Regions from separate parts of the Duganella sp. FT27W genome, predicted to be linked through region 2. Evidence: predicted binding sites of a transcription regulator. Region 2 holds the regulator's gene; each other region holds the start of a gene.

Evidence for each region. The regulator FNR, encoded in region 2, switches genes on or off when oxygen is low (the NO sensors DNR and NnrR bind a similar motif). The targets are predictions, from matches to a motif close to TTGATNNNNATCAA.
Region 1: a site for FNR is predicted at 3,019-3,032, ahead of F8197_RS04875 (XrtA system polysaccharide chain length determinant). Genes of this name have one in related genera too.
Region 3: a site for FNR is predicted at 2,542-2,555, ahead of cydD (thiol reductant ABC exporter subunit CydD). Genes of this name have one in related genera too.

What each region holds. Positions count from the first base shown of each region.
Region 1 covers NZ_WHIV01000001.1:1,135,544-1,146,181, forward strand. The annotation lists gene F8197_RS04860 (O-antigen ligase) at 1-1,550, shown strand, start outside; gene F8197_RS04865 (long-chain N-acyl amino acid synthase) at 1,487-2,194, opposite strand; gene F8197_RS04870 (XrtA/PEP-CTERM system exopolysaccharide export protein) at 2,354-2,962, opposite strand; gene F8197_RS04875 (XrtA system polysaccharide chain length determinant) at 3,114-4,637, shown strand; gene F8197_RS04880 (XrtA-associated tyrosine autokinase) at 4,647-5,372, shown strand; gene F8197_RS04885 (TIGR03016 family PEP-CTERM system-associated outer membrane protein) at 5,356-6,867, shown strand; gene wecB (non-hydrolyzing UDP-N-acetylglucosamine 2-epimerase) at 6,893-8,050, shown strand; gene F8197_RS04895 (XrtA system polysaccharide deacetylase) at 8,047-8,901, shown strand; gene F8197_RS04900 (FemAB family XrtA/PEP-CTERM system-associated protein) at 8,898-9,935, shown strand; gene F8197_RS04905 (TIGR03087 family PEP-CTERM/XrtA system glycosyltransferase) at 9,939-10,638, shown strand, end outside.
Region 2 covers NZ_WHIV01000004.1:824,517-835,154, forward strand. The annotation lists gene F8197_RS20720 (hybrid sensor histidine kinase/response regulator) at 1-3,109, shown strand, start outside; gene F8197_RS20725 (NHLP-related RiPP peptide) at 3,188-3,460, shown strand; gene F8197_RS20730 (putative peptide maturation dehydrogenase) at 3,476-4,672, opposite strand; gene fnr (fumarate/nitrate reduction transcriptional regulator Fnr) at 4,878-5,636, shown strand; gene F8197_RS20740 (FixH family protein) at 5,686-6,228, opposite strand; gene ccoG (cytochrome c oxidase accessory protein CcoG) at 6,238-7,632, opposite strand; gene ccoP (cytochrome-c oxidase, cbb3-type subunit III) at 7,629-8,603, opposite strand; gene F8197_RS20755 (CcoQ/FixQ family Cbb3-type cytochrome c oxidase assembly chaperone) at 8,596-8,760, opposite strand; gene ccoO (cytochrome-c oxidase, cbb3-type subunit II) at 8,762-9,376, opposite strand; gene ccoN (cytochrome-c oxidase, cbb3-type subunit I) at 9,390-10,638, opposite strand, start outside.
Region 3 covers NZ_WHIV01000001.1:262,215-272,852, forward strand. The annotation lists gene F8197_RS01145 (pectinesterase family protein) at 1-1,268, shown strand, start outside; gene F8197_RS01150 (M23 family metallopeptidase) at 1,356-1,880, shown strand; gene F8197_RS01155 (GbsR/MarR family transcriptional regulator) at 1,918-2,517, opposite strand; gene cydD (thiol reductant ABC exporter subunit CydD) at 2,631-4,412, shown strand; gene F8197_RS01165 (amino acid ABC transporter ATP-binding/permease protein) at 4,409-6,187, shown strand; gene F8197_RS01170 (cytochrome ubiquinol oxidase subunit I) at 6,232-7,836, shown strand; gene cydB (cytochrome d ubiquinol oxidase subunit II) at 7,847-9,001, shown strand; gene cydX (cytochrome bd-I oxidase subunit CydX) at 9,023-9,124, shown strand; gene F8197_RS01185 (nuclease-related domain-containing DEAD/DEAH box helicase) at 9,214-10,638, shown strand, end outside.

The DNA.
Region 1 (10,638 bases), on a different contig from region 2:
GGGTGCTGTTTCCCGGCTTGCTCAATTTGTCCACCGATTACCGCATCACCGCGCCGTTTTCCGCCATGCACACCGGCGGCGCGGCGCTCGATGGCTACCTGGCGCTATGTGCGCCGCTGGTGGCGCTCTGGTTGCACCAGGCCCGGCACTGGTGGCAGGCGCTGGCGGGCCTGGCGCTGCTCGGTCTGGCCTTGTACGCGGGCCTGGCGACGTTTTCGCGCGGCTTGTATGCGGCGTATGCGGTATCGCTGCTGGTGGTGGCTGCCGGTTGGTGGCGGGCGTCGGCACCGGCGACAGACAAGACCCGCAGGCTTACGGCTGCGCTTGCGGTTTTGCTGGTGACGGCGGCGGCCCTGGCCTTTCACGACGGCTATTACGTCGAGCGACGCTTTGCCACCACCGCCATCGACTTCGACCACCGCCGTCAGCACTGGCGCGATGTGCTGGGCATGATGGATGACGATGGCGCGACCTCGGCGCTGGGCATGGGACTCGGTACATTTCCAGCGACCTATTACTGGCGTAATCCCGGGCAGGAACTCCCGCCAGGCTACCGGTACGTCAAACAGGCGGACGATGGGCTTCCCGGCGAGGCGACTGGCCAAAGTCAGTCTTACGGCAACGACATCGACGAAGGTTGCTCAAAAAGTGGGCGTATCCTCAAAGAGCGTTCTCTCGAAGGCCAGCTTCACAGCAACCGCCTCGACGGTAGCGGCTGCTGCGGTGGCCGCTACCACTGCGATCGCTTTTACGGCGGCCAACCTGATGACAGCCGACTCCACAGCAGCCGCTTCCTGCGGCTCTCCGCCGGCCGGTACGCGGCGGGCTACGGCGAGCTGCTGCGGATCTGGCAAACCGTGCCGCTCATCGCCGGGCGCGAGTACCACCTGTCAGTGGACGTGCGCACCGCGTCACCGATGGCGTTCCTGCACCTGCGCCTGTGCGAACGGCAATTGCTGTATCCGATCCATTGCATCGCCGTGCCAATGCAGCGGCTGGCCACCGGCCCGGACTGGCAGCGCCTGGCCATGAATTTCAACGCCGGCAAGCTGGGCAGCCGCGCGGCGCCGGTGCGGCTGGAGCTGGCCGTGGAGGGGCAAAACGCGGTGGTCGAGGTGACCAGCGCCAGCTTGCGCCTGCTGCCGGATGACCGCGAACTGCTGCGCAATGGCGACTTTAGCCAGACCAACGACTACTGGTTCTTTTCCAGCGACCGCCACCACCTGCCCTGGCACATCAAGAATCTCGCGCTCAACCTGTATTTCGAGATGGGCTGGACAGGGCTGCTGGCCGCCCTGTTGCTGGTATTTGGCGCCGGCGCCCAACTGCTGGTTCGCGCTTTCGAACAGCGCGAGTTTGCGGCAGCGGCCTGGCTGGCAGCGCTGGCCGGCTTCCAGGTCGTGGGCCTGTTCGACAGCCTGGTCGATGTGCCGCGCATCGCCTTGCTGTCCATGCTGGTGCTGGGCGCGGCGTCGTTGCAGCCGCGTCAGGTCTTGCCTTCGATCAGACGGCCGGTAATGCCGGGCTCGTCCCAGCGCGGGAAAAAATAGGGGTAGAACGAGCGCTCGGATGCCTCGTGCTTTTCCATCTGGCCGCCGAATTTGCGGATTTGCTCGCCCATGTATTCGAGTTCGAGCCGCAGTAACACAGCCGGAGCGCCCACCCGGGTGCATTCGCGCTGGCCACCAAAATTGCGAAAACCGAGCATGCGCTTGTAAAACATAACGTGGCGCGGATTAACCTCGATCACGTAATCGGTATAACCGTGAATATTGCGTGCATAGATGTAGGAAATGTGGATCAGCGCCGCGAACACGCGCTTGGAGACGCCTTTGTCGATGGCCAGCCGCGACGGCTCGCACAGGCGCCGGTGCTCGCCGCGCAGCTCGTCAAGCTTGTCGCGGTAGTTTTCGTCGGCAGGCAAGCCCATCTCGGTGCTGTCGAGGCACAAGGACATGGTGCCCACGGTTTCGCCGCCGGTTTCGGCAAATAGCGTGATCTTGTTGGGCGATGGCGTAGTGCCGGGTTCCACCGCGTAACCGCGCCAGCCATACATTTTTTTCAGCAGCAAGCTGGCGGCTTCGCGCCGCCCTTCCGAGTTGGCCATGCGAATATGAAATATTTGCTGGTCCAGCTGGTGGTCGAGCAGGGCTTCGCCCTTGCCTTCTCCCACCACCAGGTCGCGCAGGTCCATTCCAGCTTCAAAAGAAATGATAGCGTCGTCATCGTGCACTTTGGGCTCCAGTCTGGTCTACCGGCCAGCACCGGCAGGGGCGCTGGGCTCATGCATGGTTCAGACAGAGCTACTTTCAAATAAGTTCCCTCAAATAAAAAAAATATTGTGGGAACTTTTTCAGAACCAGCCTTCGGGGATCACTAATATGTCGCCCGGCAACAGCATGACATTGGCTGAAATGTCGCCGTTGCGCAGCAAATCGTGCAGGCGTACTGGCAGCGCCAGCCGCTGTCCATCGACAGTGCGGATGATGTTGGCTTTGTTACCCGCCGCAAAATCGGTGATGCCGCCGACCGCGATCAGCACGTCCATCAGCGACATGCCTTGCCGATAGGCCAACGCTTGCGGCCGCGCAGCCTGGCCGATCACCCGGATCTGCTGGGCGTAGGGGCCGACGAAGCTGGTGACGATCACCGTCACCAGTGGTTGCTGGATGTATTTTTCCAGCGATTTTTCAATGTCGCGCGCCAGTTGGGTGGAAGTTTTGCCGGCGGCCTGCAAGTCTTCCACCAGCGGCGTGGTGATCTTGCCGTCCGGCCGCACCGGCACGCTTAGCGACACTTCAGGGTTGCGCCAGACGTTGATATTGAGCACGTCGCCGGCGCCGATCAGGTAATCGACCGGGGCGGCGGGTGCTTCCGGTTCCACCAGCGATGGCGCATTGGCGCAGCCGGCCAGGGCCGCCAACAATATGAATACTCCCGCAACCTTCAAATAGCCCAGCATGATCGCCCCCGTGTCGATGTCCGGCTTCCATGATTGAGAATTCAGGCGAACTCTGCTTGATGTGCCTCAAGCGCGATGGACTTAGGAAAAATCACTGGAAACCGGCCCCTATAATCGAATTCCCTGTCCGCAGCCACTGGAGAATCCGATCATGGAGGAGTTGATTACCCAGCTCGTCTCCAGTCTCAAAGGGATCTGGAAGTACCGCTGGGCCGCGATGTCGGTGATGTGGCTGGTCGCCGTACTGGGCTGGACCAAGGTGGCCCTGTTGCCCGACGATTACCAGACCACGGCGCGCGTATTTGTCGATACCCAGAGCATCCTGAAACCATTGCTGGCCGGCATGACCAGCGTGCCCAACGTGGAACAGCAAGTGTCGATCATGAGCCGCACCCTGCTCAGCCGGCCCAATGTGGAACGGGTGATGCGCATGGTCGATCTCGACGTCAATGCCCGCACGCCCAGGGAACAGCAGCGCCAGCTGGATGAACTGATGGGCAAGATTCGCATCGGCGGCACCGCCAACTACGACATTTATACGATTACCTACAGCAATTCCAATCCGCGCCTGGTACGCGACGTGGTGCAGTCGCTGCTGACCATTTTTGTCGAGGGCAGCCTCAAGGGTAAAACCAGCGAAACCCGCAAGGCCGTGCAATTCATCGACGACCAGATCAAGGCGTACGAAGACAAACTGGTGGCGGCGGAAAATTCGGTGATGGAATTTCGCCGCAGGCACACCGGCCTGCTGCCGCGCGGCGGCGCTGATTTCAGCAGCCAGCTGCAGCAAGCTGCGGACCAGTTGAGCGCCGCCCGGCTCGAACTGGTGGAGGCACAACAGGCGCGTAATGCCATCGCCGGCCAGATCAGCGGCGACGAGCCCATCCTGTCGGTCGATCCCCATCCGGCCAGCATCGACAATCCCGAGCTCGATGGCCGGATCGCCGCGCTCAACAAGAATCTCGATGCGATGCTGCTGCAATTTACGGAGCTGCACCCGGACATCGTCGCTGCCCGCCGCCTGGTGGCGCAACTGGAGGCGCGCAAGGTTGAGGAAAGCAAGCTGCGTGCTGCCAGCGATCCCGGCCGCAATTACAGCCCGATGTTGCAGCAGCTCAAGGTGGCGCAGACCGAGGCCGAGGCCCGGGTGGCCGCTATCGGCGCCCGCGTGCAAGAGTACGAAGCGCGTCACCAGCGCCTGCTGGCCCAGGTGCACGCAGTGCCGGAGGTGGAATCGCAACTGGCCCAGCTCAACCGCGATTACCTGATCAACAAGGAAAACTACGAAAAACTGATCGGCCGGCGCGAAGCGGCCAAGCTGTCGGGCGATCTCAGCTCCACTACCGACATGATGACCTTCAAGATCATCGACCCACCCACGGTGCCGCTGACACCCAACGGCCCCAACCGGCCTTTGCTGTCCACCCTGGTGCTCGGCGGTGCTTTGCTGACTGGAATCGCCGCAGCGTTGCTGATCAGCCAGGTGCGCCCGACTTTCCTCACGCCCGGCGAGCTACGTGCGCGCACCGGTTTGTCCGTGCTGGGTACGGTGTCGATGAACTGGACCGAGCGCGAGAAAATCAAACGCAAGCGCGCCAATGTTGCGTTCGGTGCGGCGCTGGCCAGCGTGTTGGTGGCCTATGGTGCGGTACTGGCCGGCACCGCGCTGCGCTAGGAGGCCGCCATGGAACTGAGCAATTCACGGCAAGTGACACTGGACCTGGAACGGCTCGCCGGGCTGGGCCTGGTCACCCAGGAGGGTGGCCGCACTGCAGTGGCCGAGGATTTTCGCGCCATCAAACGCCCGCTGCTGCGCACCGCGCGGGCCGCAACCATCGCCAACAGCAACCTGATCGTGGTCACCAGCGCCCTCCCCAGCGAAGGCAAAACATATTGTGCCGTCAACCTGGCCATGAGCATCGCCATGGAAATGGACAGCACGGTGTTGCTGGTCGATGCCGATGTGGCCCGTCCTTCCGTGCTCAAGGTGCTTGGCTTGCCGCCAGGGCCTGGCCTGATGGATGTGTTACTGGGTGAACAGGCGGACTTGTCGGACGTGATCCTCAAGACCAATATCCGCACCCTGAGCGTGGTGCCGGCCGGCCGTGCCGACAAGCACGCCACCGAATTGCTGGCCAGCCGCAGCATGAGCCGCCTGCTGGCCGATATTGCCGGGCGCTATGCGGACCGCATCGTCATCTTCGATTCACCGCCATTGCTGCTCACCACGGAAGCCAGCGTGCTGGCCGCCCACATGGGGCAAGTGGTGATGGTGGTCGAAGCCGAACACACCACCCAACATGCGGTGAAGGAAGCATTGCAGCGTATTCAGCATTGCCCGAACGTCAACCTGATCTATAACAAGAGCCGCGCTACCGCCGATGCCAAATACTATGGCTACTATGATTAGACTCTCGGCGGTCGTGCTGGGTCTGCCGTTGGTGCCATCGCTGGCCCACGCTGTCGACTGGACCGTGACGCCCACCGTGCGCCTGCGCGAGAGCTATACCGACAATGTCAACCTGGCGCCGGCCGAACTGGCCCAGTCCGAGCTGAGCACGGAAATCGCGCCCGGTATCGCCATTACCGCCAACGCCGGCCAGCGCTTGCAGCTGGCGCTGTCGTATGGGCTGCACAAGGTCATCTACCAGCGCCGCGCGGACCGTATCAACCATCAGCTCGATGCCAGCGGCCATGCGCAAGTGCTGCCGGACTGGCTGTACTTCGATGCCCGCGCCAGCATCAACCGGCAAAACATCTCCGGCTTCGGCCCGCGCCTGGTGGATCCGGCGCAGGTAACCACCAACAGCGATACCGTGCATGCCCACAGCGCCAGCCCCTATCTGCACCACTATTTTCGCGGCCTGGCCACGGCCACGCTGCGCTACGACATGCAGCGCGTGGCCAGCGGCAGGCTGCTGAGCGTGCGCAGCGACGCGGCCCGGCTGCAACTGGTGGGCGACAACGGCGGGCGTGGCTGGAACTGGGAGCTCAATCTAGACCGCCAGCATATCGACGACAGCGCGCTGGCGCCGGTCACCATGACCAATGCGGCCCTCACGCTCAGCTACCCGCTCAAGCCCGAACTGGGCGTGTTTACCACTGGCGGGCGCGAAAAGAAGGATTACCACGCCAGCAGCAGCCAGCCCGAAGGCCAGTACTGGTCGGCGGGCGCCAACTGGACGCCGTCGCCGCGCACCCGGGTGTCGGCCAGTTATGGCAGGCGCTACTTCGGCAAGACCTACAAGCTCGACGCCGCCTACCGCATGCGCAGCATGTTGTGGACGCTGAACTACGACGAAGACATCACCACCATGCATGCGCAGTTCTTCCGCGTGTCGCCCGCCGGCCTCGGCGATTTTCTGTACCAGCTGTGGGAAACCAAGATCCCCGATCCGCAAAAGCGCGTGCAAAGCGTCAAGGCCTTCCTCCTGATTTCGCAACTGCTGGGCAGTGACGGCAATGTCAATTTCTTCAGTCATCGTTACTACCTGCAAAAATCGTTGCGGCTGGCGTCCGTGTACAGCGGCACCCGTGGTGCGCTGGCGTTCAATGCGTCGCGCCTGGACCGCACGGCGCAGACCAGCAGCGCGGTGGACAGCATCCTCACCGGGCCGGATCAATTGACGCTCGAGGACCGCACCCGCCAGAGCGCTTTCCAGGCCGGCTGGAACTGGCAACTGTCGGCGCGCGCCGGTGTCACCGTGGGCGCCAGCCACAGCCGGGCCAAGTCATTGACATCGCGGCGCCAGGACCGCAACAGCGTGGTCTCGGTGCAGTGGTCGCACCGGCTGCGCAGCGGCATCGACCTCGATGTCAACCTGCGCCACAGCCGCCATGCCAGCAATGCCGGCGGTAGTTACCGCGAGAACGGCCTGGGCGCCGGCTTGACGGTGGCCTTTTGAACCTCACCCTATGACGGAGTCGCTCATGCCATCCCAGCCGCCCAGCAAACCGGTCATCGTCTGTGTCGTTGCCGCCCGGCCCAATCTGATGAAAATGGCGCCGATCCTGCGCGCGTTCGCCAAACCGGACTTCGCCGCGCGGCCGGTGCTGGTCCACACGGGCCAGCACTACGACGCCGACATGGACAGCGATTTTTTCACGGCGCTCGACATCGCCGCGCCCGACTTCCGGCTCGAGGTGGGCTCGGCCAGCCACGCATGGCAGACTGCCGAAGTGATGCGCCGCTTCGAGCCGGTGCTGGACCAAACCCAACCTGCCGCAGTGCTGGTGGTGGGCGATGTCAATTCCACGCTGGCCTGCGCGCTGACCGCCGCCAAGAAGAACATCCCGGTGTTCCACGTCGAGGCGGGCTTGCGCAGCCACGACCGCGCCATGCCCGAGGAAATCAACCGCGTACTCACCGACCAGGTGGCCGAACTGCTGTTTACCAGCGAGGCGAGCGGCACCAGCAACCTGCTGCGCGAAGGGATAGGCGCCGGCCGCATCCACTTCGTCGGCAACGTCATGATCGACACCCTGCGTCTGCGCCTGTCTTCTGCGCCGTCCGTGGCGCAAGTGCTGCGCGACGCCAATCTGGCCGGTTTCATCGCCGACGGCGCCCCGTATGCGCTACTGACCCTGCACCGGCCGTCGAACGTGGACGAGCCACAGCGTCTGCGTTCACTGCTGGGCACCGTGGCCCGCCTCAGCGCGGACGTGCCGGTGCTGTTCCCGCTCCACCCGCGCACCCGCGCTATGATCCACCAGCACGACCTGTCCGACCTGCTCGATGCGCCCGGGCTGGCCTGCATGCAGCCGCAACCCTACCTGGCGATGCTGGCCATGATGCAGGCGGCGCGCATGGTGCTCACCGATTCGGGCGGAGTGCAGGAGGAAACCACGGCGCTGGGCGTGCCATGCCTGACCCTGCGCGAGAACACCGAGCGGCCGATCACGGTCACCGAGGGCAGCAATGCCATCGCCGGGCGCGATCCGGCCGTGATCCTGGCGCTCTCGCGCGACATCCTGCGCTTCGGCGGCAAGGCCGGCCGGGTGCCGCAGTACTGGGACGGCCATGCAGCCGACCGCATTGCCGCTGCCGTCAACACGTGGTTCGCGCAACGGCGCCGGAGGCGGCCATGACCAGCACGAATGACATGCTGCGCAATGCCATGACCATCGACGTCGAAGACTATTTCCAGGTCTCCGCCTTCGACAGCCATATCGCCCGCGCCGACTGGGACAAGTGGCCGTCGCGCGTGGAGCGCAATGTCGAGCGCATCCTGGAGCTGCTCGACCGCCACCACGTGCTGGCGACGTTTTTCACGCTGGGCTGGATCGCCGAACGCCACCCGGCCCTGGTGCGACAGGTAGCGGCGGCCGGCCACGAAATCGCCAGCCACGGCTACGGCCACCAGCGCGTCACGCATTTGACGCAGCAGGCATTCGTCCACGATGTCGTCCGCAGCAAGCGGCTGCTGGAAGACCTGTGCGGCCAAGCGGTCCTCGGGTATCGCGCGCCGAGCTTTTCCATCGCCGCCGACAACCTGTGGGCGCTGGAAAGCCTGCACCAGGCCGGCTACCGCTACAGTTCCAGCATCTACCCGATCCGCCATGACCACTACGGCATGCCCGACAGCCCGCGCTTCGCCTGGCGTCCATGGGGCAAAGCCGGGGTGCTGGAACTGCCGATCAGTACCGTGCGGCTGTGCGGACGCCAGTGGCCGGCCGGCGGCGGCGGTTACTTCAGACTGCTGCCGTACGCCGCCTCGCGGTGGGCATTGCGTCAAGTCAACTTCCGCGACGGACAAGCTGGCATATTCTACTTTCACCCGTGGGAGCTCGATCCCGGCCAGCCTCGACCGGCCGGACTGGGCGCCAGGACCCGTTTTCGCCACTACCTGAACCTGCACCGGACCGCAGTGCGCCTCGAGCGCCTGCTGCACGACTTCCGCTGGGGCCGCATCGACGACATCTTTCTGGGACCCGTATGACGCCGCCCCCGCTCACCGTGACCCTGATGGATGCCGCCAGCCGGCAGCGCTGGGACGATTTCGTCTTCAGCCATCCCGAGGCGACGTTCTTCCACCGCGCCGGCTGGCAGGACGTGATCGAGCAGCACTTCGGCCACCGCACCTGGTTCCTGGCTGCCGAGTCGAACGGCCAAATCCGTGCGATCCTGCCGCTGGCGCAAGTGAAAAGCCGGCTGTTCGGCCATACCTTGGTATCGCTGCCATTTTGCGTGTATGGCGGCATCGTCGCGCGCGATGCGGAAGCGGCCGAAGCGCTCGACCGCGAAGCGCAGGCGCTGGCGATCCGCCTGGGCGTCGATCACCTCGAATATCGGCAACTGCAAGCGCGCCACCCGGAATGGCACACGCGCAGCGTGTATGCCACCTTCCGCCGACCGCTGCTGGCCACGCCCGAAGAAAACCTGCTGGCGATCCCGCGCAAGCAGCGCGCAATGATCCGCAAAGGGATCGCGGGCGGATTGCGCAGCCATGTCGATCACGATACCGACCGGCTATTCCGGTGCTACGCGGCCAGCGTGCACCGCCTGGGCACCCCGGTCTTCAGCCGCCGCTATTTTGCTTTTCTTGCCGAGACCTTCAGCGATGCGTGCGAAGTGCTCAGCATCGAGCATGGCGGCAAGGCGGTGAGCGCGGTGCTCAGTTTCCGCTTTCGCGACCAGATCCTGCCATATTATGGCGGCGGCGACCTGCAAGCGCGCCAACTGGCCGCCAACGACTTCATGTACTGGGAAGTGATGCGGCGCGCCTGCGAAGCGGGTTGCACCGTGTTCGACTTCGGCCGCAGCAAGATCGGCACGGGATCGTTCGCCTTCAAGAAGAACTGGGGGTTCGAACCGCAACTGCTGCACTACGAGTGCCAGATGGTGGGCGCCGCCGCGCCGCGCGACAACCAGCCGCTCAACCCGCGCTTTGCGCTATTCATCCGCGCCTGGAAGCTGCTGCCGCGCGGCGTGGCGAATGCGCTCGGCCCCCACCTCGTGCGCCAGCTCGGATAAGCCATGCGCGATGTCCTGTTTCTCACCCACCGCATTCCGTACCCGCTCAACAAGGGGGAGAAGATCCGTGCCTATCACGTGCTGCGCTACCTGCAAGCGCGTGGCCGAGTCCATCTGGGCACCTTTATCGACCATCCCGACGACGAACGCCACGCCGGCATGCTCGCTGCCGGCTGCGCCAGCTCGTGCATGATCAGGATCGCGCCCCGGACGGCCAGGCTGCGCAGCCTGGCGGGATTGTTCACCGGCCAGGCCCTGAGCGTGCGCTACTACCAGAACAACAGACTGAAACGCTGGGTGCGGCAAACGCTGGACGACCACGATATCGGCATGGTGCTGGCCTATTCCGGACCGATGGCGCAGTACGTGCCGGCCACCAGCCCCCGGCCGTTGCTGCGGCTCATGGATCTGGTTGATGTCGACTCAGAAAAATGGCGCGCTTATGGCCAGGCCGCGCGCTGGCCGCTTGCCGGCGTATATCGCCGCGAGGCGCGCCGGCTGCTGGCCTGGGAACGCCAGGTGGCGCAGCGCTGCGATCACACCTTGCTGGTGTCCGGCGCGGAAGCAGCGCTGTTGCGCCGGCTGGCGCCCGAGTCGGCGCACAAGATCGATTATTTCAACCTGGGCGTGGACTGCGACTTTTATTCACCCGCGCATCGGTTCGACACGCCTTACCCGGCAGGCATCAACGTGGTATTTACCG
Region 2 (10,638 bases):
GACCTTGCGCGTGGAGTTGTTCGGTCGTGCCGACGGCCTGGTGTTCCAGTCCTATTTCGGCGGCGCCGGTGCCAGCACCGCCCAGGGCGAGCCGGTGTTCGGCACCTCCGGTGGCTACGTGGTGGTTCGGCAGACGCCGGTGCAGCGCTGGAACTACCAGCCGCAACTGGTGGTCAGCAATGTCCAGCTCGATACACGCCAGGTGGCGCCGGCGCCCTTGCTGGCGGCAGAAGGTCCCGGCCTGGAAATCCCGTCTGGCACCCGCAATGTCAATATCGAAATCGCCTCGCTCGACTATTCCGCCAGCGCCCGCAACCGCTACGCGTTTCGCCTCGAGGGCTACGACAAGGACTGGGTGGAGGCCGATGCCAGCCACCGCATCGCCACCTATGCCAACGTGGCGCCCGGCACTTACCGCCTGCACATGCGCGGCAGCAATCGCGACGGCGCCTGGAGCCCGCACGAGCTGACCATGGCGCTGCGCTTCCTGCCGGCCTGGTACCAGACCTGGTGGGCGCGCTCCGGCGCGGCGCTCGGCATCCTGCTGCTGGGCTGGGGCCTGTACCGCTGGCGTATCCGCCAGCTCGAGCACGCCAAGCTGCAGTTGCAGCAGGAGGTGTATGCCCGCACCCGCCACCTGGCGCGCGTACACGCCATCGTCAAGTCAATCAACGACCAGCTCGATTTTGATGCGCTGCTGCAGGCGATCCTGCTCGAATCGAGCGCGATTGGCGCCGTCAGCGGCGCCTGCGCGCTGATCCGCGAGCCGGGCACCGGGCAATTGAAGGTACACGCCAGCTGGCAGACCAGCGTGGTCCCGCCCTGCGCGGCCATGACACTGGACCAGACCCACGCGCTGCTGGTCGCAGGCGCCGAGCTGGTCATGCCGGAGATGTACCTGAGCGGCGCCGGCACGGTGCTGGCGGTACGCATCTGCAACGGCGAGGCAGTGCAAGGCTACCTGGTGTTCGAGCAGCAGCAGGCCTTTGCCGGGGCTGACCTGGACATGTTCAAGGCGCTCAAGGAGCCGTTCATCTCGGCCTTCCAGAAAGCCGATGCGATCCGCGCCATCCAGCAGGCGCGCGCCGATGCCGAAGCGTCCACCCGCGCCAAGAGCGACTTCCTGGCCAACATCAGCCACGAGATCCGTACGCCGATGAACGCCATCCTCGGCTTTGCCGGGCTCGGTGCGCACCTCGACCTGCCATCGAAGCCGCGCGATTATTTCCACAAGATCGACCGCGCCGGCAAGAACCTGCTGGGCATCATCGACGACGTGCTCGATTTTTCCAAGATCGAGTCGGGCAAGCTGGCGCTGGAAAGCGTGCCCTTCGATCTGGCGGACGTGCTCGACCAGGTGATGGACCTGTTTTCGTGGCGCGCGGCGGAAAAAGGCCTGGAGCTGGTGGCCTGGGCCGACCCGGACGTGCCGGCGCGCCTGGCCGGCGATCCGTTGCGCCTGGGCCAAGTATTGATCAACCTGGTGGGCAATGCCCTCAAGTTCACCGCGCGCGGCGAGATCGTGCTGCAGGTAAGGCGGGAGACCGGGCCGGACGGGGACCGCCTGCGGTTCGCCGTCAGCGACAGCGGCGTGGGCATCAGCGCCGAGCAGCAGCAGCGCCTGTTCCACGCCTTCAGCCAGGCCGACAGCAGCACCACGCGCCTGTACGGCGGCACCGGGCTGGGCCTGGCGATCTCGCAGCAGCTGGTGCGCGCCATGGGCGGCGTGATCGGCGTCGACAGCACGCCGGGGCAAGGCAGCCGCTTCCACTTCAGCGTCGCCCTGCCCAGCCTGCCAGCGCGGCACGACGATGCGCCCGGTTTGCTGGCGCTGCTGGCCGGCACGCGGGTGCTGGTGGTGGACGACAGCGCGGTGGTGCGCACCATGTTCGCCCAGCAGCTGGGCGACGCCGGCCTGCCGGTGACCACCGCCGGGTCAGCCGACGCGGCGGCGGCGGCGGTGGATGCCTATTTGGCGCCGGAGCCGGTGGACGTGGTGGTGCTGGACTGGGACATGCCGGGCGCCCACGGCGTCGACACGGTGCGGCGCCTGCGCCAGGCGGCCGCGCCGGGTGCGCCCGCGATCGTGATCATGGCCACCGAGTACGGGCGCGAGGCGGCCATGCGCGCGGCCGGCCAGCTCGGCATCCGCCACTGCCTGGCCAAGCCCGTCAACCGCACGCGCATGCTGCTGACCATCGCGCAGGCGCTGGGCCTGGCCGCCGACGAACCCGCCGTGGCGCCTTTGTCGCCGCGCATGCTGTCGGCGGCGGCGCAGCGCCTGGCCGGCGCCCGCGTGCTGGTGGTGGACGATAACCAGATCAACCAGCAGGTCGCGCGCGAGGTGCTGCTCGGCGGCGGCCTGCAGGTGGACCTGGCCGCCACCGGCATGGAGGCGGTGCGCATGGTCGAAGCCTGCCGCTACGACGCGGTGCTGATGGATATCCAGATGCCGGAGATGGACGGTTACGAAGCGACCGCGCTGATTCGCGCACGCCATTCGACCGCGCAATTGCCGGTGATCGCGATGACCGCGCACGCGGTGCCGGGCTTCCGCGAAAACAGCCTGGCCATGGGCATGAACGACTACATCACCAAGCCGATCGAACCGGAACGGCTGTTCGAGGTGCTGGCCGGCTGGATCATCGGCCGCGCCGCGCCGGCGCTGCCGGCACCGGAACCGGGACCGGGACCGGTGCCAGAGGCGCAAGCCGGCGTCGCGGACGGCGGGGGCAGCGCGGCCGGCCTGGCCAGCGAGTCCGGCATCGACGCTGGCATCGACACCAGCGCCGCGCTGGCGCGGCTGGGCGGCAACCGCCGCCTGCTCACGGTACTGTTGGAGAAATTCGTGGAGGAATTCGCTGGCACGCCGGCGCAACTGGCCGCTGCCATCGGCACCGGCAATACCGAGCAGGCCGCGCTGCTGGTCCACAAGGTCAAGGGGGCAGCCGGCAACCTGTCGATGGGCCAGCTGCACCGCTGCAGCGGCATCCTCGAGCTGCAATTGCGCAGCGCACCGGACCAGGCCGTGTCTGCGCTGGCGGCATTCGACACGGCATTGGCGACAGTGCTCGATGCGGCCCGCGCAGCGGACCCTGGCGACCGTTAAACACGTTGTGAATCCGCTAAGTTCGGCGTAGGATGGTCGGGCAGCACATTGTTTTTATCCACCTTGAGGGAGTACACAATGCTTAAACAGAATTTCGATCAGCTCAACACCATGCTCGCCAAACTGGCCACCGACGATGGCTTCCGCGACCGCATGCAGAACGACCCGGTACGCGCCCTGGACACGCTTGGCATCAAGCTCGATCCGGCCAAGGTACCGGCCGCGCGCCGCCTGCCGTCCAAGGATGCGGCCGCCGCCGACCATGCCGCCCTGGCAAGCAAGCAGATCGGCGAGAACGGCATGGTGCTCTTCATGTTGTCCGGCGTATCGGTGTCGCGCCTGGCCTCCTGATCAACTCTTGACCGGCTACTCTGCCACCGGGCCGAGGCCGGTTTCACCGTAGCGCAGTTCCACCATCTCGCGCGCGCCTGTCGCGGCCACGCCGCAACCGCACACGGCAATCACTGCGTGGCGCAGATGGTCCAGCCCCAGCATGGTTTCGATATCGATGTCGTTGATGGCGGCGGTGATAAACGCCGGCAAGCCCGCTTCCGAGGCCAGCAGATAAAACGTCTGCGACAGGTGGCCGGCATCGAGCGATATTGCGCGGTACGCCTTCTGGTGGTTGCGGTATTTCCAGAACGAGCGCTCCACCCGTCCCACCATCACCACCTGTATCGCCGCGCCGGCCAGCCAGTACTGGTCTGCCACCATTTGCAGCGCCAGCGCCGCCGCTTCGTCCTGCGTGGTCGCGCGCAGCGGCACCAGCGTGTTGTCGAGCGGATGGTAGTGGTACAAGCCCGGCGCCAGGCCGTCCACCCGTTGCACCAGCACGAACGCTTCGACCGGATGCAGGCCGCCGCCCGACGGGCTGGTCTTTTTCAGGACGTTGGCATGCGGGCCGATGTGGCGCAGTTCCTGGGCGCCGAACGTGCGTTGCAGCAGGCGCGCCGCCACCGCCAGCGGCAGGCTGGCGCTGGTGTCGTAGTTGCGGCCCGTGTAACGGCGCAGCAGTACCTCGTCGAGGAAACCGGCGGGCGCTGGCAGCGGCACCGCCGCGCCGATGCTGGCCACCTGCTGCACCGGCGGTGGCGGATTGCCGTGGCGTTCGAGCAGTTCCTCGAAACTGGGCGCCTCCATGCCGGTGTCGCTGCGTACGTCGTGCCAGCGCGAGAACGTGTGCGCCAGCGCCGCCAGCGGCCGCCAGTGCAGCGTGCGCAAGGTGTCGTCGCGTTCGCGCAGGGCGTCCTGCGCATTGGCCTGCTCTTGCTGCTGGCCCTGGTCCTCGGCCAGCAGCAGGCCGTGCGCAAGCAGCCGGTCCACGACTGCCGCGCCATGGCGTTCGACGACCTCAGCGCGCGCGGTCCATACCGATGAACCAACTGCGGCCAGTGCCGCCAGGTCGGCCGCATCGACTTCGATCTCGCGGTCCAGGTGCGGCGCCAGCGCCAGCCAGCGGGTGCTGGCCGCCAGGGTGCTGGTGCCGGCAAACAAGGCGGTCCAGTCGATGTCCAGTTCTTCGCGGGGTTCGAGGTACAGCACGGCGCAGCGGCGTAGATTCATGGTCTTTATCTCTCCTGCTCTAGTTGAGAAATCGGCAATAACGAGGGCCAGTCTAGCGCATCCTTCGCCAGCGGGAAAGTGGCGACGGGCGGAATTTTCACCGGCCATTTGCTTGCACAATGCAAGTGAAATGCACGTCGGAATACCCGATGGTGGCAGTGCGGCATCGCACCATCCTGGCGCATCATGGTCTACACTAGCGGACATGATCAAAGACCTGCCATCGCTGGTGCTGCCCGGCGCCACAATCGACATCCTCAAAGCCAGCTGCGCCACGTGCAGCATGCACCAGCTGTGTTTGCCCATGGGACTGGGTAACGAAGACATGGACCGGCTCGACCAGATCATCGGCCGCCGCCGCAAGGTCGCGCGCGGCAATACCTTGTTCCGCATTGGCGATTCGTTCCAGAACCTGTACGCTATCCGCCTCGGCCACTTCAAAACTTACCAGGTCAACCGCGAAGGCGCGGAGCAGATCACCGGCTTCCAGATGGCCGGCGAACTGCTCGGTATGGACGCCATCAGCACCGACCTGCACCATTGCACGGCGGTGGCGCTGGAAGACAGCGAAGTGTGCGAAATTCCGTTCGCCACCCTGCAGCAACTGCTGGCCGAAATGCCGACCCTGCTGCGCCACTTCCACCGCATGATGAGCCAGGAAATCACGCGCGAGCAAAGCGTGATGCTCTTGCTCGGCAATATGCAGGCCACCCAGCGCTTCGCCGCCTTCCTGGTCAACCTGTCGTCGCGCTACGAAGCACGCGGCTACTCGCCCAACGCGTTCCAGCTGCGCATGTCGCGCGAGGAGATCGGCAACTACCTGGGCCTGACCATCGAAAGCATCAGCCGCCTGCTGTCGAAGTTCAAGAAAGAAGGACTGGTCCGGGTAAGCAACCGCGAAATCGAACTGCTGCAGCCGCAAACGCTCAAGGCGATTACGGCCGGTACCCAGACTTGCGGTTGAACTGATAGCGCGCCAGAGGCATGCCTGTGCCCCGGCGCCTATTGTGCGGCTATTGCGCCGGCGCCTGCTGCTGCACAGGCGCCACATCCGCCACCAAGGTTACCCCGCGCTCCTTCGGCCACGTCCACGCGCCGGCCAGGCGCCAGTCGCGTTTTTCGCCTTCCACCAGCACCACCCAGCGGCTGCGTTCGAGCATGGCCAGTGGCAGTTCGAAGCGGCCCGCCGCATCGGGTAGCACGGTCGCTTCGATATCCTTGTCGGGCAAGGTCGCGTGCGCGAGACGCAGCCGCAGGCGCTCGGTGATGCCGTCGCCGCTGGCGCGCTGCACCTGGCCCGTCAGCGCGCCGCGATTGGCGTCGTACCCGATCGTCATCGACAGGCCCATGGCGCTGGCCACGCGGTCGCGGCTCAGGTCCTGGTTGATGGCCTTGCCCTGCTTGTAGTAATCGCCGACCACCACCGGGTCGGGCGTTGAAAACGCCAGCCAGGCGGTAAACACGCTGCCGGCCACCACGATGGCCGGGCCCAGCATCAGGAACCACGGCCAGCGCTGCTTGTACCACGGCGTGACCGTGCTGTGTAAATGGTGCATGGTGATCTCCTAGCGCGGCACAATGAAGACCGCAGTTTCTTTCACATGCAGCGCCGGATCGTCCACCGATGTCAGCGCCACTTCGATCTTGTTCGAGCCCTTGTGTGCGGCGCCGTGCGCGGTGCGCAGGCGGATCGGTACGCCGCGCGTTTCGGTCGCGTCCAGCCGCACGGTAGCGGGCGTGACCAGGGCCAGCGTGTCGATGCCGGCGACGGTGATCCTGTACGTGTGGGCGCGCTCGGTGGTGTTCATGATCTGCAGCCGATAGACGTTTTCGATCATGCCGTCTTCCACTTCGCGGCCCATGGCGCCACGGTCGCGGATCACGTCCATTTTCAGTGGCACGCGCAGGTACAGGGCGGCGCCGGCGCCGGCCACGATCAGGCACAGCACGGCGGTGTAGATGCGCACCCGGGGACGCCAGGTGCGGCGGCGGATTTCGGTGGGTGTCAGGTGTTCGTCGAGCGCGCGTTCGGTGGCGTAGCGGATCAGGCCGCGCGGCGCATCGATCTTGTCCATCACGCCGTTGCAGGCATCGACGCACGCGGCGCAGCCGATGCACTCGTATTGCAGGCCGTTGCGGATGTCGATGCCGGTGGGGCACACCTGCACGCACATCGAGCAGTCGATGCAGGCGCCGCCGGTACTGGCTGCCTGCTTGCGGCGTGGCACCAGTGGACCACGCGGTTCGCCGCGCCTGGCATCGTAGGTGATGATCAGGGTGTCGCGGTCGAACATCGAGCTCTGGAAGCGGGCGTACGGGCACATGTACTTGCACACCTGCTCGCGCATCCAGCCGGCATTGCCATAGGTGGCAAAGGCGTAGAACAGCACCCAGAACCATTCCCAGGGACCGAAGTCGAAGGTCTGCACCTCGACCATCAGCTCGCGGATCGGCGTGAAGTAGCCAACAAAGGTAAAGCCGGTCCACAGCGCCACTGCGCCCCAGGCCAGGTGCTTGGCGGTTTTTTTTCCGAGCTTGCCGGCGGACCAGGGCTGGCGGTCGAGCAGCATGCGCGCGCTGCGCTTGCCTTCGATGCGGCGTTCTATCCACAGGAAGATTTCGGTATAAACAGTTTGCGGGCAGGTGAAGCCGCACCACACGCGCCCGGCCACGGCGGTGGCCAGGAACAGCAAATACGCGCTGATGATCAGGAGCACCGCCAGGTAAATGAAATCCTGAGGCCACAAGACCATGCCGAAAATGTAGAACTTGCGCGTGGTCAGGTCGAACAGCAAGGCCTGGCGGTCGTTCCAGAGCAGCCACGGGGTGCCGTAAAACGCCAGCTGCGTCAGCCACACGAACAGCCAGCGCAGGCGGGCGTAGCGGCCCGAGGTTTCGCGCGGGTAGATTTCCTCGCGCGCCGCATACATCTTGATGACTTGTGTCTCGGGCGCACTCATTTTGCTGGTCCCGGTTCCGGTTCCGGTTCCGGCTTGGCTGCTGGCGCTGGCGCCGGCTGCGTCACATCATTGGACAAGCTCCAGATGTAGGCAGCCAGCACGTGCACCTTGGCGTCGCCGAGGAAGTCGCCAAACGCCGGCATGGTGGCAGCGCGGCCGTTGCGGATGGTTTCCATGATGGTGTCGGCGCTGCCGCCGAACAGCCAGACCTTGTCGGTCAGGTTCGGTGCACCGAGTGCCTGGTTGCCCTTGGCGTCGGCGCCGTGGCAGGCCATGCAGGCGCCGAATTTTGCTTTGCCGAACACCGCCTTGATCGGATCGGACGTCGAGCCGGACAGGCTCAGCACGTAATGGGCGACGTTCTCGATATCCTTTTCGCTGCCCACGGCCGCGCCCATCGGCGGCATCACGCCGGTACGCCCGTGCAGGATGGTCTGCTTGATGATCTCGGGCGTGCCGCCGAGCAGCCAGTCCTTGTCGGTCAAATTCGGAAAACCCTTGTTGCCGCGCGCGTCGGACCCGTGGCACTGGGCGCAATAGGTGAGGAACAGGCGCTCGCCGATGGCGCGCGCCTTCGGATCGGCCGCCACCGTTTTTAAATCCTGCTGCTGGTACTGGGCGAACAGCGGACCATATTCTGCCTCGGCCTGTTTCAGTTCGGTCTGGTAGTTGCCGGTGGAGCTCCAGCCCAGTTTGCCTGCATAACTGCCCAGGCCCGGGTACAGCACCAGGTACACCAGCGCGAAGACGATGGTGATGTAGAACAGCCACATCCACCAGCGCGGCATCGGCGTGTTCAGCTCGGTCAAATCCTGGTCCCAGATATGGCCGGTGGTATCGACATTGATGTCGCTGCGCTTGCCCACCCGCGCTTTTGACTGCGCCCACAGCAGGATGCCGCAACCGATGATGCCGAGCAGGGTGATGGCGGCGATATAGTAGTCCCAGAAGCCGCTGGTAAAGTCAGCCATGGTCAAACTCCTCGTCGGCAAACGGGGCTTGTGCGGCCTGAGTAAAATCGGTTTCCTTGTGGTGGATGTAGGCCCACCACACGATGCCGATGAACGTGACAAACGACACCACCGTCATCACGCTGCTGGCCTGGTCAAACAGGTTCTCGATAGCCATGTCAGTTCCTTGTTTTGATTAATGTGCCCAGGCCTTGCAGATAGGCGATCAGGGCGTCTTCCTCGGTCTTGTCCTTCAGTTCTTCCGGCGCGGCGGCGATCTCGGCATCGGTGTACGGGTCGCCCAGGCGCTGCAGCGCGCGCAGCTTCGGCACCACGTCCTGCGGCACCAGTTTGGTCTTGGCCAGCCACGGGTAGTTGGGCATATTCGATTCCGGCACCACGTCGCGCGGGTTGGCCAGGTGGGTGCGGTGCCATTCGTCGCTGTAGCGGCCACCCACGCGCGCCAGGTCGGGCCCGGTGCGCTTGGAGCCCCACTGGAACGGCCGGTCATAGACGAACTCGCCAGCGACCGAATAATGGCCGTAGCGCTCGGTTTCGGCACGCAGCGGGCGCACCATCTGCGAATGGCAGTTGTAGCAGCCTTCGCGCACGTAGATGTCGCGGCCCGTCAGCCGCAGCGGGCTGTAGGGTTTCAGGCCTGCCACCGGCTCGGTGGTGGATTTCTGGAAGAACAGCGGCACGATTTCCACGGCGCCGCCAACGCTGATCACCAGGGTGACCAGGGCGATCAGCAGCCACGGGTTTTTTTCGATCCATTCATGTGAGAATTTCATGGGCACTCCGGGTTCAATGGGCCGCAGCCAGGGCAGGGATGGGGGCGATGACGGTGGCGCGGCGGCGCAGGGTCATCCAGGTGTTGTAGCCCATCACGCACATGCCGCTGAAGTACATGAAGCCGCCCAGCACCCGTACCGCGTAGTACGGATATGTCGCTTTCACGCTTTCGACAAAGGTGTAGGTGAGGGTGCCGTCGGGGTTGACCGCGCGCCACATCAGGCCCTGCATCACGCCGGCAATCCACATCGCGGCGATGTACAGCACCACGCCGATGGTGGCCACCCAGAAGTGCAGGTCGATCAGCTTGACGCTGTACATTTTCTGTTCGCCTACCAGGCGCGGAATCAGGTAATAGATCGAGCCCATGGTGATGAAGCCGACCCAGCCGAGAGCGCCGCCGTGCACGTGGGCCACGGTCCAGTCGGTGTAGTGGGAGAGGGCGTTGATGGTCTTGATCGACATCATCGGACCTTCGAAGGTGGCGATGCCGTAGAACGACAGCGAGACGATCATGAATTTCAGGATCGGGTCGGTGCGCAGCTTGTGCCAGGCGCCCGATAACGTCATCATGCCGTTGATCATGCCGCCCCACGACGGCGCCAGCAGCACCAGTGAGAACACCATGCCCACCGACTGGGTCCAGTCGGGCAGCGCCGTGTAGTGCAGGTGGTGGGGGCCGGCCCACATGTACGTGAAGATCAGCGCCCAGAAGTGGACGATCGACAGCCGGTACGAGTACACGGGGCGCTCGGCCTGCTTGGGGATGAAGTAATACACCATGCCCAGGTAGCCGGCGGTGAGGATGAAGCCCACCGCGTTATGGCCGTACCACCACTGGATCATGGCGTCCTGCACGCCGGTGTAGGCGGAATAGGACTTGGTCAGGCTGGCCGGCATGCTGGCGCCCTGCACCACGTGCAGGATGGTCACGGCCAGGATGTAGGCGCCGAAGAACCAGTTGGCGACGTAGATGTGCTTAACCTTGCGTGTGACCAGCGTGCCGAAGAACACGACCGCGTAGGCGATCCACACCAGCGCGATCAGGATCGTGATCGGCCATTCCAGTTCGGCGTATTCCTTGCCGCGCGTATAACCCATCGGCAGCGTGACCACTGCCAGCAGGATCACGGCCTGCCAGCCCCAGAAGGTGAAGGCCGCCAATTTATCGGAAAACAGCCGTACCTGGCAGGTGCGCTGCACCACGTAGTACGACGTGGCGAACAGGCCGCAGATGCCGAACGCGAAAATCACCGCGTTG
Region 3 (10,638 bases), on a different contig from region 2:
GCGAGGCCGATTTGCTCGGCTACGCCGGCCAGCCGCTGCGGCGCGCGGTGCGCTGGCAGCCGGTGGCTATCGAAGGACAGGACGCCATCATCCACCTGCACAATGCCAAACTGGCGCCGGGCGAGCAGTACCGGGTGACTGTCGATGACGGCGTACTGGTCGGCGCCATCGGCGGCGTGGCGTTTGCCGGGGTGACGCAGCAGCAGGGCTGGACTTTTCACACCCGCGCCGCGTTGCCGCCGGGCGCCCAGGCGCTGGTGGTGGACGATGACGGTGCAGCGGACTTTCGCACGGTGCAGGGCGCGCTCAATTACGCCATGCAGCACACCGCCCGCACGGCGCCGGTCACGGTCACCATCCGCGATGGCCGCTACCAGGAACTGCTCTACCTGCGCGGCAAGGACAACCTCACCCTGCGCGGCCAGAGCCGCGACGGCGTGGTAATCGACGCCGTCAACAGCGACGGCGTCAACCCCGGCTCCGGTACGGCGCAGGATGCGCGTGCGCCCGGTATCACCGGCGGGCGCGCGGTGTTGCTGGTCGAGGATGCGGACATGGTCACCATCGATGGCCTCACGCTGCGCAACAGCGCCTTGCGCGCCGCGCCTAACGGCGGCCAGGCCGAGGCGCTGTTCTTCAACAGCGAGGGGCGCCTGATCGTCAAAAACGCCAGCTTGTTCAGCGAGCAGGATACGGTGCAGGTGCGCGGCTATTCGTGGTTCTACCGCTCGCTCATCGCCGGCAATGTGGATTACATTTGGGGCAACAACCGCGCCGCGCTGTTCGAGGACAGCGAACTGCGCACCGTCGGCGATAGCGGCAATGGCAAGAGCGGCGGCTACCTGCTGCAGGCGCGCACCGTCTCCGCGCAGGACAAGGGCTTCATGTTCGTCAACAGCCGCCTGACCCACGGTCCCGGCCCCACCGGCAACGACGTGCCGGCCGGCGCCACCTGGCTGGCCCGCAGTCCCGGGTACGCCGCCACCTGGGACCACGTGGCCTTCATCAACTGCCGCATGGGACCACACATCGCACCGGTCGGCTGGGCCGGACCAAACGTCAGGCAGCCGGCGCCCAACCCGGGCCAGGCCACCGCCACCGCCGGCTGGCGCGAGTACGGCAGCATGGACCTCGAAGGCAAACCGCTCGACACCAGCGCGCGCCAGTTCGGCCGGGTGCTCGATGCGCAGGAGGCCAAGGCGGCTTACACGACGCGCGCGGAATTTTTTGCGGGGTTTGGCGGGGGCAGGGGATGGCGCCCCGAATAGAAAACGAATCGGTCTAGCGAAAGAGGTAACATCCGGATTTGATCGAAGCAAAGCGCAAACATGAGGGCTGTTCGGATTTTTCTACGTATGCTGGTGATTGCCGTCGTCCTCATCGTGGGCTACGTCTTCTTCGGACCAGGCATCGAACGCGCCATGTACACCGTGCGCCTGGCAGCGATGGACAAGCCGGCCACGCTGCCGGTGCCGGTCGAAGGGATCAAGCCGCGCGCCTTGCGCGATACCTGGGGCGGTGCGCGCAGCGAGGGGCGCAAGCACGAGGGCATCGACATCTTCGCCAAACGCGGCACGCCCGTGCTGTCCACGACCGAAGGTATCGTTGCCCGTGTCGGTACCAATCGCCTAGGGGGCCAGGTGGTGTGGGTAATGGGACCGGGCGGCCAGCGTCATTACTATGCGCACCTCGATCGCTACGCGGACGTGGCAGCGGGCATGCGCATCGAGGCGGGCACTGTGCTGGGCTACGTTGGCGATACCGGCAATGCCAAGGGCACGCCGCCGCACCTGCATTACGGCGTCTATGACATGGGCGGCGCAATCAATCCGTATCCGCTGTTGCGTGCGGAACCGACTGGACCTGGCAAAAGAAACTGACGCGACCCATATGGCGTTACCAGCATGAGCAAACCGCTCAGTCCTGGCTAGCCTTGCTTTTGCCGCCCAACAGGCGGTCCTTGGTGCTGAGGAGCTTTTGCACCTTGGCGCCCATCTTCATCAGTTGCGCCAGCGATTCGGGCGACAGGTGCTGCATCTCTTCGAACCAGGTGTTGGCCAGGTCCACCAGTTCGTACATCTCGCGCATGCGCTGCTGGGCGTAGCGGTCGCCCGGTTCGCCGGCTGGCGCCATCAGCGATTCGCGCAGCACCGTCAACGTCGGCGCCACCTCGCGCCGGCGTCGTTCGGCCGCCACCACCTTGAAAATCTGCCAGACATCGCCCAGCGATGAAAAATACTCGCGCCGGTCGCCCGGCAGGCGCGTCTGCCGTATCAGTCCCCATCCCTGCAATTCCTTCAGGCCGATGCTCACGTTCGACCGCGAGAACGTCAGGTGCTCGGCGATTTCGTCGGCGTGCAGCGGCTGCTCCGACACGAACAGCAGCGCATATACCTGTCCCACCGTGCGGTTGAAACCCCAGCGGCTGCCCATCTCGCCGAAGTGGCTGATGAAGCCCTGGGCCAGTGGCGTCATCTGGAAGTTATTCGGTGTCGGCGTGGCTGGCGTATTGGGCATGGTGGACGTCTCTGGCTATAAAAATTGATGTACATCATCGTTCCGGCGTATTATACTAAAAATCGAATTTACAAGAATTTCTGAAAACTCAGTAATTACAGGATGTTGTTGCCATGTCTTCCGCAAGCGTTTCACTGCCGGTATTCGTCGTTCCCCGCCTGCCCGCGCTGGTGCAGGGTGCCGCCGCCCTCGTGTGGTTGCCGCAGGCGGCGCTGCTGGCCTGGGCGGTGCAGGGCATGGTAGAGGGTGCCGGATGGCGTGCGGCGTTGCTGCCGGCGGCGGCCGTGCTGGCGCTGGGTGTGCTGCGCGCACTGGCCGAGGCCTGGGGGGCGCGCGCCATGTATGCGGCGGCGCGCAGCCACTTGTCGGCGCTGCGGGCGCACGCCGTGGCCGCGCTGGCGCGCCGTTCGCCGCTGGACCGCGATCGCGCCCGGTCGGGGCAAGCGGCCAGCGTGCTGGCCGAGCAGGCCGAAGCCGTAGTGCCTTACCTGGTGCGCTTCCAGCCGGCGCGCTGGAAGGGCGTGCTGGCGCCGCTGGCCATCGTGGCGGCCATCGCGCCGCTGTCGTGGATCGCCGCGCTGGTGTTGCTGGTGGCAGCGCCCCTGATCCCCGTCTTCATGGCGCTGGTGGGCATGGGCGCGCAAGCGGCCAGCCGCGCCCACATGGTGGAACTGGGCGGCATGAACGCCTTCCTGCTCGACCGCCTGCGCGGCCTGGCAACCTTGCGCGCGCTGGGCGCCGTGGACGCCACCGCCACCCGCCTGGGTGACACTGCGCAGTCGCTGCGCCGCCGCACCATGGCCGTGCTGCGTATCGCATTCCTGTCTTCTGCCGTGCTGGAACTGTTTTCGGCGCTGGGCGTGGCGATGGTGGCCGTGTATATCGGCTTCTCGCTGCTGGGCACCCTCGACTTTGGCGCATGGGGCACACGACTGACGCTGGCCCAGGGCCTGTTCATCCTGCTGCTGGCGCCAGCCTTTTTCGAGCCGCTGCGCGAACTGGCCGCCGTCTGGCACGACAAGGCGGCCGGCGAGGCGGGACTGGCCAGCCTGCGCGACCTGGCGGCAGATGGGGTGATGCTGGTTGGTGCCGGTGATGGTCTCGAATTGTGTGCCGGCGTTGGTGCCAACGTTACGACAGGCGCCGCCGCAGTTGGCGTTACTGTCGCTACCGGTTCTGGCGTAGCTGGATGTGCTGCACAAATGGCAGCCGAAGTCGCTCCGTTAAGGATACTGCCGTCGGTTGACGTCCGCAATCTGCACTTCGCTCACGCCGGCGAGCAACCGCTGTTTGACGACTTCTCCTTCACCGTGCGCGCAGGCGAACACGTGGCGCTGCTGGGTGCGAGCGGCGTTGGAAAAACCACTTTGCTGGCCATGCTGGCGGGCCTGCTGCCAGCGCAAGCAGGAGAAATCCGCATCGGCGGCACCATCCTCGATCACGCCAGCGCTGCGACGCTGCGCCGGCGCATGGCCTGGATGGGGCAACGCCCGCACGTCTTCACCGCCCCGGTGGCGGACAACATCACCCTTGGCCGTCCGGTGACCACCGACCTGGCCGTGACCGACGCGCTGCACCTGGCCGGCCTGGGCGCCGTGGCGCAAGCACGGCCGGAAGTGATGTTGGGCGACGGCGGCCACGGCGTGTCCGGCGGCGAGGCCGTGAGATTGGCACTGGCCCGGGTGGCCGTGTGGCCGCATGCCGATCTGCTGCTGGTGGACGAACCGACCGCGCACCTCGACAGCGAAACCGCCACCCGCGTGACCGATGCGCTGCTGGCGCTCGCCAAGGGCAAGACCATGCTGGTCGCCACCCACGACCCGGTGCTGGCCGCACGCCTGCACCGTGCCATCGACCTGTCCGCGCGTACCACGCCACAAAGGAGCATCGCATGAACGCTCCATCGCATGCAGCACTGCGCCAGTTGCTGTTGGCCGAACCGAAACGCCTGCTGCTGGGCGCTGTGCTGGCGGCATTGACCACGCTGGGCGGCATGGCCTTGCTCGGGCTGTCCGGCTGGTTCATCACTGCCACCGCCATTGCCGGCATGAGCGCCTCGACTGCCTTCATGTTCGACGTGTTTGCGCCATCGGCTGGCATCCGCCTGCTGGCGCTGGGGCGTACCGGCACCCGCTACGCCGAGCGGCTGGTGACGCACGACGCCACCTTCGGCGCGCTGGCCGAACTGCGCGTACGGCTGTTCCGGGGCTGGTCGCTGCCCGATGCCGCCAGCCGCCTGCTGCGCAGCCCGGCCAAGTTGTTGTTCCGCCTGACCGCCGACATCGATGCGCTGGAGTCGCTGTACCTGCGCCTGCTGGTGCCGGCTGCCACCGCGTTGTGCGCGGCCGTGCTGGCCGGCGTGGTGGTCGCTTTCATGCAGTGGCAACTGGGCGTGGTGCTCGGCCTGTGGCTGCTGGTGTGCGGCGGCGCGATCACCTTGCTGCTGTTAAAAAGCGCGATCCGTCCCGGTGTGGCCCGCTCGCGCGCCGTGGAAGCGCTGCGCGCCCGCGCCATCGACCTGGTGGCCGGTCAGACCGAACTGGCCATGGCCGGGCGCCTGAATGCCCAGTGCCAGGCCCTGGCGCGTACCGACCACGCGCTGGCCCGCGCCGACCTGGCCTTGATGCAGCGCGACACCCGCGCCGGCGCGGCGTTCGGCATTGCCGGCAGCGCCACGCTGGCTGCGGTGTTGCTGGCCGCCGCCGCGCTGGTCGAGTACTGCGCCATGCCGGTGCCGCTGGCAGCGCTGGCGATCCTGATTGCGCTCGCCGCCATGGAACCGTTCGCCGGCCTGCGGCGCGGTGCGCTGGAAGCAGGGCGACTGTGGCTGGCAATGAAGCGGCTGGGGCCCAGGCTGGAGCAGGGCCTGGCGCCGGCCGGTGCAACTACGAGCGCTGCCGCTGACACGGTAGCGGCCAAGCCGACCGACGCCAACGTCACCGCCAACATCCCTGGCCCTATCGACATCAACGCCGCTGGCAATGCCAACACCTGCGCCGCCATCGTCTTCGAGCACGTATCGGCCGCGCAGTCGGGCAGCACGCCGGTGGTCCACGCCATCGACCTGCGCATCGCCCCCGGCGAGCGGGTAGCGCTGGTCGGCCCCAGCGGCGCCGGCAAATCGACCTTGCTGGCGCTGATGGCCGGCGAGATCGCGCCACTGGACGGCAGCGTGCACGCAGCCCAAGCCTGCCTGTTCACCCAGCGCACGGAACTGTTCCAGGACAGCATGCGCGACAACCTGCGCCTGGCCGCGCCCGATGCCGATGACGACCGCCTGTGGAACGCGCTGCAAGCGGCGGGGTTCGATGTGCAAGTGCGCGCCTTCGGCAAGGGACTGGACACCATGCTGGGCGAGGGCGGGCTGGGACTGTCGGGTGGCCAGGCGCGCCGGCTGGCGCTGGCGCGGTTGCTGCTGCATCCGTCGCGCGTGTGGCTGCTCGATGAAGCAACCGAAGCGCTGGACGCCGCCACTGCCCGCGACGTCCTGCAAAGACTGGACCGGCACGCGCGCGCTGAAGGGCAGACCGTGATCATCGCCACCCATCTGCGGCGCGAAGCATCGCTGGCCGACCGGCTGGTTGGCGTGCGCAACGGCCGCATTGCGTTCGATGTGCGGCGGGGAACGCAGGATTTCGACGCCGCGCTGGCTGCGCTGCGGCAGGACTGAATCAGCAATCAACTATTGTAAATTGTAATAACCAGGGAAACATCATGGACTTCGATATCGTCGCCTTATCCAGGCTGCAGTTCGCGCTCACTGCGCTGTACCACTTCTTGTTCGTGCCGCTCACCATCGGCCTGTCCATCATCCTCGCCATCATGGAGACCGTGTACGTCATGACCGGCCGCACCATCTGGCGCGACATGGTCAAGTTCTGGGGCGTCCTGTTCGGCATCAACTTCGCCATGGGCGTGGCCACCGGCATCGTCATGGAATTCCAGTTCGGGATGAACTGGAGCTACTACAGCCACTACGTGGGCGACATCTTCGGCGCGCCGCTGGCCATCGAGGGCCTGATGGCCTTCTTCCTCGAAGCGACCTTTGTCGGCCTGTTCTTCTTCGGCTGGGACAAGCTGTCAAAACGCGCGCACCTGGTGGTGACATGGCTGGTCGCACTGGGCTCCAACCTGTCGGCGCTGTGGATCCTGATCGCCAACGGCTGGATGCAGAACCCGGTCGGCGCGGCACTCAATCCGCAAACCATGCGCATGGAAGTGACCGACTTCGGCGCCGTGCTCACCAACCCGGTGGCGCAGGCCAAGTTCGTGCACACGGTGTCGGCCGGCTATACGGTGGCGGCCATCTTCGTGCTGGGCATCTCGGCGTGGTACCTGCTCAAGGGCCGCCATGTGGCGCTGGCCAAGCGGTCGATGACGGTGGCCGCCGCGTTCGGCCTGGCCGCTTCGCTGTCGGTGGCGGTACTCGGCGACGAGAGCGGCTACCAGTCGTCGGAGCATCAAAAAATGAAACTGGCCGCCATCGAAGCCATGTGGGAAACGGAACCCGCGCCGGCCGCCTTCACCGCCTTGGGCTTCCCTGACCAGCAGGCGCGCGAGACGCATTATGCGCTGCATATTCCGATGGTGATGGGCCTGATCGGCACCCGTTCACTGAACACCGAAATTCCCGGCATCGCCCAACTGGTCCGCAAGGGCGAGGACACCATCCGCGACGGCATCGTCGCCTACGACGCGCTGCAAACCATCTGCGCCGTGGCGCCGGGCAGCCCGGTACCCGCCGCCGCCAAAGCGGTATTCGAAGAGAAGGGCCAGGCGCTCGGCTATGCCCTGCTGCTCAAGCGCTACGTCGATGATCCGCGCCAGGCCACGCCCGCGCAGATCCACCAGGCCGCACTCGATACCGTGCCGCCCGTGGCGCCGCTGTTCTGGTCCTTCCGCGTGATGGTCGGCCTGGGCATCTTCTTCATCGCCCTGACCGCGACCTTCTTCGTGCTGTCGGTGCGCCGCACGCTCGACCGGCACCGCTGGCTGCTGAAAGTGGCGGTACTGGCGATTCCGCTGCCGTGGGTGGCCGTGGAAGCCGGCTGGATCGTCGCCGAGCTGGGACGCCAGCCCTGGGTGATCGAAGGCGTGCTGCCCACTGCCATGGCCGTGTCGCACCTGGGCGTGGCCACGCTGCTGGCGACGATTGCCGGCTTTGCCGCGATCTATACCGTGCTGCTGGTGATCGAAATGAAGCTGATGCTAAAGGCGATCCGCAAGGGCCCGGAGGAATTCACCGTGGCCGCCGTGCCAGCGGCACCGAAGCGCCGCACGCTGGCGGCGCCATCGGTCAACCAACCCCAATCCGCTTGAGGAGCACATCATGATCCTGCATGAATTACTGTCTTACGAAACCCTGCGCCTGGTGTGGTGGATACTGCTTGGCGTGCTGCTGATCGGCTTTGCCGTCACCGATGGTTTCGACCTGGGCACCGGCATCCTGCTGCCGTTCGCCGGCAAGACCGACCTGGAACGGCGCGTCATCATCAACAGCATCGGCCCGGTCTGGGAGGGCAACCAGGTGTGGCTGATCCTGGGCGGCGGCGCCATCTTCGCCGCGTGGCCGCAACTGTACGCGGTGTCGTTCTCGGGCTTCTACCTGGCCATGTTCGTGATCCTGACGGGACTGATCCTGCGCCCGGTCGCCTTCAAATTCCGCAGCAAGCGCGAAGACCCGCGCTGGCGCGCGCGCTGGGACTGGGTGCTGTTCTTCTCCGGCGTGGTGCCGGCCCTGATCTTCGGCGTGGCTGTCGGTAACGTGCTGCTGGGCGTGCCGTTCCGCTTCACCTACGACATGCACATCCTCTATGAAGGCACGTTCTTCGGCCTGCTCAATCCCTTCGCACTGCTGTGCGGCCTGGTGTCGGTGGCCATGCTGGTAATGCACGGCGCGGCCTGGCTGCAGCTGAAAACCGACGGCGAGGTCGCCGACCGTGCGCGCCGCTACGGCAGCGTGGCGGCAGTGGCTACCGTGGCGCTGTACGCGGCGGCCGGCGTGGCGCTGTGGCAGGCGGTCGATGGCTATCGCATCACCAGCGCCATCATTACCGAAGGTCCGTCGAACCCGCTGTTCAAGACCGCGCAGGCAGCCACCGGTGCCTGGTTCGCCAACTTCGAAAACCATCCGTGGACCTGGGCCGCACCGGTACTGGGCCTGGCCGCGCCGCTGCTGGCGCTGGTGCTGATGCGCGCGCGGCGCGGCGGGCTGGCGCTGCTCGCTTCCGGCGCGGCGATTGCCGGCATCATCCTGGGCGTGGGCGCGGCCATGTTCCCGTTCATCCTGCCATCGTCGCTCGACCCGCGCGCCAGCCTGACGGTATGGGATTCGTCGTCGAGCCATCTGACGCTGTTCATCATGCTGGTGGTGTCGAGCGTGTTCATTCCGCTGATCGTGGCCTACACCAGCTGGGTGTACAAGGTGTTGTGGGGCAAGGTCGATGGCGAGGCGATTGCCGACCATCGCGGCCATGCTTATTAATTGTCGATAAAGGAGTCAATCATGTGGTATTTCGCCTGGATTCTGGGGCTGCCGCTGGCAGCGATGTTTGGTGTGCTCAATGCGATGTGGTACGAGATGGCGGAGGACGATGCGGAGCGCTAAAGCGTGGAATTGCCTGAACTGGAATCGATAATCTGAAATAATTTCCAATATGAATTATTATCTCAGGGAATCTTTTTCTCGGGAATCTTATGGCTGTACTTATTCCGTCGACGGCAGGGGCGCTCAGGCAGGACGGCGGACTGTATCGGGAGCTCGACCTGGTCCAGGGACTGGCGCAATCGTTACCGGATGGGTATGAAGTTTTTCATGGCATCCCCTTGCACGCCGTGCATCGCGGCCATGACCATTATGGTGAAATCGACGTGGTGGTCATGGCGCCGGGCGGCGCGCTGCTGCTGATGGAAGTGAAGGCCGGGCCGGTGCAGGTGCGCGATGGCCAGGTGTACAAGCTCTACGGCAAGGCAGAATGCGATGTCGGCCGCCAGAGTCGCCTGCAGCGTGCCGGCCTGCTGGGGCGCTTGCAAGATGCCGATCTCGATACCAGCGTTGCGTGTTGCCTGGTGGTCCCCGACTATCGCCTCACCGACGAGGAAGCCGTTTCTATCGCGCGCGAACGCATCATCGATGCCGAGCGCTACCCGCAAGTGGCCATGCTGGTGCGCGAATGGCTATCGCAGGGCCGGGACTGCCAGCGTCTGGACGTGTTGCGCCGCTTTTTGCGCAACCAGTTTCGCGTCACCGTTGATCTGGCGACCGCGCGCGATCAGCTCAATCGCACCACGCGTGCGCTGGCCGATGGCATGGCCACGTGGGTTCCGCGTATCGCTGCGCCGTCCGGAGTGCTGCGGGTGCATGCCACCGCCGGTTCCGGCAAGACCCAACTGGCATTGCGCCTGCTCGAAACGGCTGTCGTCGAGGGGCGGGCAGTGGCCTATCTCTGTTACAACCGGCCGCTGGCCGACGCCATGCGCATGCATGCGCCTGCGCGGGCCGAAGTCGTCAATTTCCATGAACTGGCGGTCGATTATGTCCGGCGCTGCGATGGTGAACTCGACTTCAGTCAGCCGCGCGCGCTGGAACAGGCAGCCGAACGCTACACGCGCGACAGCATGGCCCGGGTGGCGCGCCTCGATGTGCTGGTAATCGATGAAGGACAGGATTTCGAACCGGCCTGGATCGAAGCCGTGTGCGAACTGCTGCGACCGGAGGGGCGCTTGTACCTGCTGGAAGACCAGGATCAGCGCTTGTACGAGCGTGGCGATTTCGAGATCGCCGGCAGCGTTGACGTGGACAGCTACGACAACTATCGCAGTCCGCGCCTGATTTGCGACGTCATCAACGCGCTGGGCCTGTCCCGCCGCGCGGTCGACAGCCGCAGTCCTCACCAGGGCGAAGTGCCTGGCTTCCATCACTATGCTTCTCATGATCAGATGCTGGAGCAGATCGAACGGGCGGTAAATGGCTTGCTGGCCCGGGGCTTTGCGTTGGCCGACATCGTGGTGCTCAGCCACCGGGGCCGCGCGGGTTCGTCACTGACGGACCTGCGCCAGATCGGACCGTGGCGCACGCGCCAGTTCACGGGCAAATACGACCGCCACGGTAATCCGCTGTGG